Silvibacterium dinghuense: one gene and its partner. The protein of the gene in region 1 binds, or shares a complex with, the protein of each later gene. Links are inferred from orthologs where the notes say so. Each region holds a gene or a part of one and is shown in the gene's direction. Other genes may lie near its edges.

Region 1 (3,368 bases):
CGCTGCTGACGGCATCGGCGCTGGCGGTGCGCAGCCTGCTGCACTTTGAAGAGCGGGACCTGGGCATGGATGCGCAGCGGGTGCTGGTCTTCGATGTGACGCCGCAGCAGGTGACGACGGATACACAGGCCCTGGGTTTCTATACGCGGCTCATGCAGCGGCTGGAGGGGGTGCCGGGTGTAGAGTCCGCCTCGCTGGTGCGCTTTCGTCCTGGATCGTCGTGGCTGATGAGCGGTGGTATCCATCTGGATGGGGTGCTGCTGCATGAGGCTTCAGGCGCGAAGGCGGGTATTTCCGCGAACGACGTAGGCCCGGGCTATTTCAGCACGATGGGCATCGGTCTCTTGCAAGGACGCAGCATCGAGGAAGGCGACCGTGACGGCGCGCCGCTGGTGGCCGTGGTCAACGAAGAGTTTGCACAGCGCTATCTGAAAAATGGCGCACTCGGGCATCGGATCGATCAGGATCCGGGCTACCTCATCGTTGGCGTAGTGAAGGACAGTAAGTACAAGAACGTCACAGAGAATACGCGGCCCACCGTGTACTACTCCCTGGCGCAGCGCGGGATGATGGGGCAGGTGACGGTGGCGGTGCGCGCCGGTGGCAACCCCATGGCGTTGCTGCCGGATGTCAGCCGGGCAGTGCGGGAGATCGATCCTTCGATACCGCTGCAGAAGCCGATGACGGAGGAGACGCAGTTTGCCGAGTCGTATCTTGTGCCGCGGCTCTTTTCACGACTGGCTGTGGGTTTTGGCCTGCTGGCGGCGGTGTTAGTGGCGACGGGGCTCTATGGCACGCTGGCCTATCGCGTGCAGCGGCGGCGTGCGGAGATCGGCGTGCGCATGGCGCTCGGCGCGGAGCGAGGCCGCATCGTGGTGATGGTGCTGGGTGAGAGTTTGCGCATGGCGGGTGGAGGGCTTCTATTGGGAGCTCCACTGTGCGTGATGATTGCGCATCTGTTGCGCTCGCAGCTTTATCAGCTGGACCCGCTCGATCCTTTCAGCCTCAGCGTGGCGCTGTGCCTGACCGTGCTGGTGGCAGTCCTCGCGGCTCTGGTTCCGGCGCGCCGGGCGGCGTCTCTGGACCCGATGGAGGCACTGCGCGTCGAGTGAGGCGGCCCCGCAGCGGTATGATCGTCGGCGGATGAGAGACGACGAGGAACAGGCAGCTCGGAGGCTGGCGGAGCGGGTTCTGGAAGGGGATACGCGCGCGCTGGCGCGCGCGATTTCGCTGGTCGAGAATGATGCGGCGGGAGCGCGGATGCTGCTCTCCGCCTGTTTTGCCTCCAGTTCTGCTTCTGGCCGTCAGAGTCTTCGTGTGGGGATTACGGGTGCTCCAGGCGCGGGAAAGAGCACGCTGGTCGATGGGCTGGCGCGGGCGTGGCGTGAGGCCGGTGCGCGGGTGGGGGTGCTGGCGGTCGATCCCACCAGTCCTTTCACGGGCGGTGCGGTGCTGGGCGACCGGATACGCATGTCAGGAGCGGGTTCGACTTCTGAAACAGCGCTGGCCGGTGGCATCTTCTTTCGCAGCATGGCGACGCGTGGCGCGCTTGGGGGACTGGCACGCGCTGCTGCGGATGCGGCACTGCTGATGGAGGCCGGTGGCCGGGAGGTGGTACTGATCGAGACTGTCGGTGTGGGGCAGGACGAGGTCGATGTTGCGCGGCTGGCGGATGTGACCGTGGTGGTGCTGGTGCCGGGGATGGGCGATGACGTGCAGAGCCTGAAGGCCGGGCTTATGGAGATTGCCGACCTATTCGTGATTAACAAAGCGGACCACGAGGGCGCAGACCGGCTCGAAGGGGAGATTCGCAGCGTGCAATCGTTGCCAGGCAGCAGGCACATTGCTGTCCCGATATTGCGGACGGTAGCGACGGAGGGCACTGGTGTAACGGAACTGCGAGCTGCGATCGAGAGTCTGCGGAATCAGACCATGCAACGTGGGCGGATTGCGGAACGTCGCGCCGCCTTCTGGCGTTTGCGATTTGAAGGGATGCTGCTCGCAGCGTTGCGTGCGCGGCTGGCGTCGCAGGGGCTCGATGACGCGGCACTGGCCCGCCATGCGGAGAGGATTGCGGCAGGCGCGGAAGATCCGTATCGATTGACGGAGGAGCTGGTGCGGCGGGCGCTTGGCCCTGACGTCGGGTGATGATCCGCTTTGCGCCAACCTGCGAGAATGGAGGAGTGATGAGTGGATTGCAGAGCCTGGAAACACGCATCGATCACCTGGGCATTGCGGTAATCAGTCTCGAAGCTGCCTGTGGGCTCTATGAGTCGCTCGGGCTGCGTGTGGAGCACGAGGAGACGGTGGCGCAGGAGCGGGTGCGGGTGGCGATGATTCCGACCGCGACGGGGCGGATCGAGCTGCTGGAGCCGACCGAAGAAGATTCGCCAGTTGGACGATTCCTGAAAAAGCGCGGTGAAGGTTTGCATCATGTGGCGCTGCAGGTAGAGGACATTGAGGCAGCGCTGGCCGCGCTCAAAACACGCGGCGCAAGGCTGGTCTCGGACCGTGTGCAGCGTGGCGCGGGCGGTCACCTGTATTTCTTCGTGCATCCGGAGAGCGCGGGCGGTGTGCTGCTCGAAATCTGCCAGGATTCAAAACAGAATGGGAAGTGGAAGGAGGAGACGGTTCATGCTGTTGGGGATTGACAGCTGCGGTGGCGTGGGGTCGGTAGCGTTGGCTGCCTGGGAGGGGGGCGAAGCGCGGCTGCTGCAAATGCGTGAACTGGCGGGGAAGACGTTTGCCTCTGATCTGATCCCGGTGGTGCGGGAGTTGCTGGCTGAGCAGGGCGCCGTTGTGGGGGATGTGCAGGCGATTGTGGTGGTGCGCGGGCCAGGGAGCTTTACCGGGGAGCGCATTGGGCTGAGTACGGCGAAGGGGCTGGCTGAGGCGTTGGATGTGCCGGTGGTGGCGTTATCGCGGCTGGCATTGCTGGCGCGAAAAGGTGGGACGGCGGCAGCCGCGCTCGATGCGGGACGGCGGGAGATGTATTGGGGTGATTTTTCTGGCCCTGGCAGGCAGGAGGAGGCTGAACGCCTGCTGGCGGTGAGCGATGCCCCGGCTGCCGGGCAGGTTGCGGTCTGCGAGGATGCGCTGGCTGAGCTGCCGGGAGCGGTGCGGGTAACGGCTCCGACGGCATGGGATGCGATCGAGGCATCGCTCGCCCGCTTGCAGGCGGACGATTATGAGGACGTGGCCTCGCTCGACGCGAACTACGTGCGGCGGTCGGATGCCGAGCTGTTCGGAAAGCCGGTGCGGGCAGGGTTGGAGCATCCTCCGGCCGGAGCCTGATTGCCTGCGCATGAGCGAACGGATAACAATGACGCTGCGTGCCTTACGGATAGAAGACTTGAGGGCGGCGATGG
Region 2 (3,124 bases), 750 kb from region 1 along the record:
TGGGTGTGGGATTGCGGGTTGCTTCGGGAATGATCCGCGAAAAGGCTTCGCAGGCCGCGCAATCGGCCCAGCAGCAGGCCCCGGTCTACGCGGAACGCGCAGCCGAGCAGGCACAGAGAGCCACCGAGCGGGCTCGGGCAGTCAAGCGCGAAGGCAAGCGCTTCGGTGAGTCTATCTGGGGACCGTTTGTCCATGCCGGCGGCGTTCTCTGGCTCGAAATCACCGGAGTCTTCTTCGCTGTCTTCGGCCTCTTCTTCATCCAGAGCGCATGGAAGATCCACCAGGGCTGGCGCGCCGGTGCTGAACATGTGCACTTTGTCGCCTACGCCGCCCTGGCCGCAATCTTCTTCTGGTTCGCGGTCAGCTCTTTTCTCGGCGCACGGAAAAAGGAACGGCGTAAGCGTGCATCCGCGCGTTAGCTCTTGTCCTGCTTTTTAGCTCCTGTTTCGTAAACCCGAATCTTCCGGATCGCGACCAGCGGGAGCGGAGGCCGAAGGCAAAAAGCCTGGACGGCCAGTCTCGCGGAGCAGGCGTAAAATGGGCGGTCTGCCTCGGGGGTGTGGTTGAGCAAAGCGGAGCGCGAGAAGGCTTTTTACGATGCGGCGGATCTTGAAGCATTGGGTTTCGATGCGGGGCAGGATTTAGGCGAGCCGGGGGCATTTCCCTTTACGCGCGGCATCCAGCCGACGATGTACCGCGGGCGCCTCTGGACCATGCGCCAGTATGCAGGCATGGGAGACGCCGAGGAGAGCAATCGGCGCTATCGCTACCTGCTGGCCAATGGAACCTCGGGGCTCTCGGTGGCCTTCGACCTGCCGACCCAGATCGGCTACGACTCCGATGATCCGATGGCGCTCGGCGAGGTGGGCCGGGTGGGGGTGGCCATCGATTCGGTCGAAGACATGGAGCGGCTCTTTGCCGGGATCGCGCTCGACCACGTCTCGACCTCGATGACCATCAACGCCACGGCCTCAATCCTGCTGGCGATGTACGTGACGGCGGCGCGCAGGAGCGGGGCGGAGACGAAGAAGCTCGCTGGCACGGTGCAGAACGATGTGCTCAAGGAGTACATCGCACGCGGGACTTACATCTATCCCATCCCGCAGGCGATGCGGCTGGTTACTGATGTGATCGGCTGGGCCGCCGAGACCGTGCCGGAGTGGAATCCGATCTCCATCTCCGGCTATCACATGCGCGAGGCGGGAGCGACCGCGGCCCAGGAGATCGCCTTCACGCTGGCCAACGGCATGACCTATGTGCAGGCGGCTATCGATGCCGGGCTCGAGGTGGATCGCTTTGCGCCACGGCTCTCCTTCTTCTTTAATGCGCACAATGATTTTCTCGAAGAGATATCCAAATTCCGTGCGGCGCGGCGGCTGTGGGCGCGGGTGATGCGGGATCGCTTCGGAGCGAAGAGTCCGCGCTCCTGGATGCTCCGTTTCCACTCCCAGACGGCGGGTTCGACCCTGACCGCGCAGCAGCCGGAGAACAACATCGTGCGCACCGCGATCCAGGCGTTGGCCGCAGTGCTTGGAGGCACCCAGTCCCTGCATACCAATGGCTACGACGAGGCGCTGGCCCTGCCCACCGAGGAGGCGGCGCGGATCGCGCTCCGGACGCAGCAAATCCTGGCGCATGAGAGCGGCGTTGCGGCGACCGCCGATCCGCTGGGCGGCTCCTATGCCATCGAGGCGAGGACCTCCGGCCTGGAGCAGGAGGCTGAAGCGTACTTTGCCCGGATCGAGGCGCAGGGCGGAATGCTGCGGGCCATCGAGCGCGGCTGGGTGCAGGGCGAGATTCAGGCCGCGGCCTATGCCTACCAGCAGGCGGTCGACGCAGGCGAGGCAGTGGTCGTAGGGGTAAACCGCTATGCCCGCGAGTCGGAGCCGGAGGTGCCGATCCAGCGGATTGACGAAGCGCTCGAGCGCGGACAGGTGGAGCGGGTGCGGGCATTGCGGGCGCGCCGGGATGCCGGGCGCTGGACTGCGGCGATCGCAGCGATCAAGGTACGGGCCCATGAAGGGGGCAATCTGATGCCGGCGATCACGGAGGCGGTGGAGGCTCTGGCGACCGTAGGGGAGATCGCCGGAGCTCTGCGCGAGGTTTTTGGAGAATATCGGGAATCCGTGACGGTATAGGCGATATCGCCGGTGATATTGGAAGAAACCTATGGTTTTCCATTTTTCAGAAATGGGATGAATTCCAGATTGTGGAAGTATCGTAGGGCGAGAGCAGGCTATATCGTTGATTTAATGGAGTCGTGAGATTGGCACACCGATTGCTTTATAGGTAAGTGCCAGCGACGTACGAGGCTCCAGAAAACAAAAAACAGGAGCCAGAAGATACGCACCGGCCGCGAGAGCAGCAACCCAAAGAGGTTCTGCCCGGGCCGGGTGCAAAGCCAGAGGAAGCTATAGGCTCCCGCGGCATTTTTCGGGAGGCCAGTGACTGGCCCTTAAGATTTCAGAAAAGCCACCGCTGAGCGGTGGCTTTTCTGCGTTTGCGGCTCAAAACAGGGGACAGGTAGAGAGAAGCGGGTGCCCCGTCCAAGCTCTGCTTGGGCGGGAGGCACGAACGAATGCTTTCTATCGAGGGAAATTTCCATGGGGTGCGCCGTCGGCTGATAAGTCCCTTATTTTCCCGCGGATTCTCTGGCCGTGCACCTGCTGGCCCTTCCTTCGGGAGGGGAAATGCCGACAGTCGGCCTGTCGATGATCGTCAAAAACGCCGAAGAGGACCTCCGGGATTGCCTCAAAAGCGTGGCTTTTCTCGTCGATGAGATCGTGATCGCCGATACCGGCTCGACCGACGGCACCCTTGAGATTGCCCGCGAATTCGGGGCGAAGATCGTCTCCATCTCCTGGAATCAGCACTTTGCCGAGGCACGGAACGCCTGCCTCCAGCATCTCGCCACGGATTGGGTGCTGGTGCTCGACGCAGACGAGGAGCTTTCCGGGGAGGCGCGGGGGCAGATTCCGGACCTGCTGCGCTCTCCCGAGACCGTTGGCGGCTTCTCTCTCATCCAGCGGAACTATCTGAAGGGCAGGTTTCAGTATGTGCTGGGAACGGCCACCCGGGAACTTGAGGGAGAGTTCGCCGGCGGCCATCCGCGCGCGGACGGAAT

What was found. Proteins that work in one complex are often made in the same cells at the same time.
Region 2: the proteins of meaB (region 1) and ESZ00_RS05620 are in contact, whole or in part, in a crystal structure (PDB 8DPB), measured with the Methylorubrum extorquens proteins. The link is inferred for Silvibacterium dinghuense from one-to-one orthologs. Residues at the interface, in SOR26638.1 of Methylorubrum extorquens: Arg20, Ala21, Ala24, Arg25, Thr28, Ser32, Arg33, Arg34, His37, Thr98, Gly99, Gly100, Ser101, Ile102, Leu103, Lys106, Thr107, Ala110, Ala113, Ile114, Asp115, Arg116, Ala118, Phe119, Ile120, Arg121, Pro122, Pro124; in SOR27001.1 of Methylorubrum extorquens: Glu577, Glu578, Asn579, Asp580, Gly581, Arg582, Arg583, Arg585, His596, Ala604, Ser605, Ala608, Asp609, Gly611, Phe612, Asp613, Val614, Asp615, Ile616, Gly617, Pro618, Leu619, Glu625, Arg628, Gln629, Val631, Glu632, Asn633, Asp634, Glu661.

Annotation. Positions count from the first base shown.
Region 1 is NZ_SDMK01000001.1:675,511-678,878, reverse strand. What follows is about bases 333-3,145. They hold meaB (methylmalonyl Co-A mutase-associated GTPase MeaB), read left to right. Parts: upstream 333-1,143; coding sequence 1,144-2,148; downstream 2,149-3,145. Other genes in these bases: tsaB (tRNA (adenosine(37)-N6)-threonylcarbamoyltransferase complex dimerization subunit type 1 TsaB), read left to right, coding at 2,635-3,145; mce (methylmalonyl-CoA epimerase), read left to right, coding at 2,187-2,651; ESZ00_RS02550 (ABC transporter permease), read left to right, coding at 333-1,112. Outside these bases: more of ESZ00_RS02550, read left to right, coding at 1-332; more of tsaB, read left to right, coding at 3,146-3,294; rimI (ribosomal protein S18-alanine N-acetyltransferase), read left to right, coding at 3,305-3,368. UniProt on the Escherichia coli protein: Binds and hydrolyzes GTP. Likely functions as a G-protein chaperone that assists AdoCbl cofactor delivery to the methylmalonyl-CoA mutase (MCM) ScpA and reactivation of the enzyme during catalysis.
Region 2 is NZ_SDMK01000001.1:1,426,320-1,429,443, reverse strand. Bases 1-2,847 are described here. They hold ESZ00_RS05620 (acyl-CoA mutase large subunit family protein), read left to right. Parts: upstream 1-557; coding sequence 558-2,138; downstream 2,139-2,847. Other genes in these bases: ESZ00_RS05615 (tetratricopeptide repeat-containing glycosyltransferase family 2 protein), read left to right, coding at 2,691-2,847; ESZ00_RS05625 (hypothetical protein), read left to right, coding at 1-419. Also shown: more of ESZ00_RS05615, read left to right, coding at 2,848-3,124. UniProt on the Escherichia coli protein: Catalyzes the interconversion of succinyl-CoA and methylmalonyl-CoA. Could be part of a pathway that converts succinate to propionate.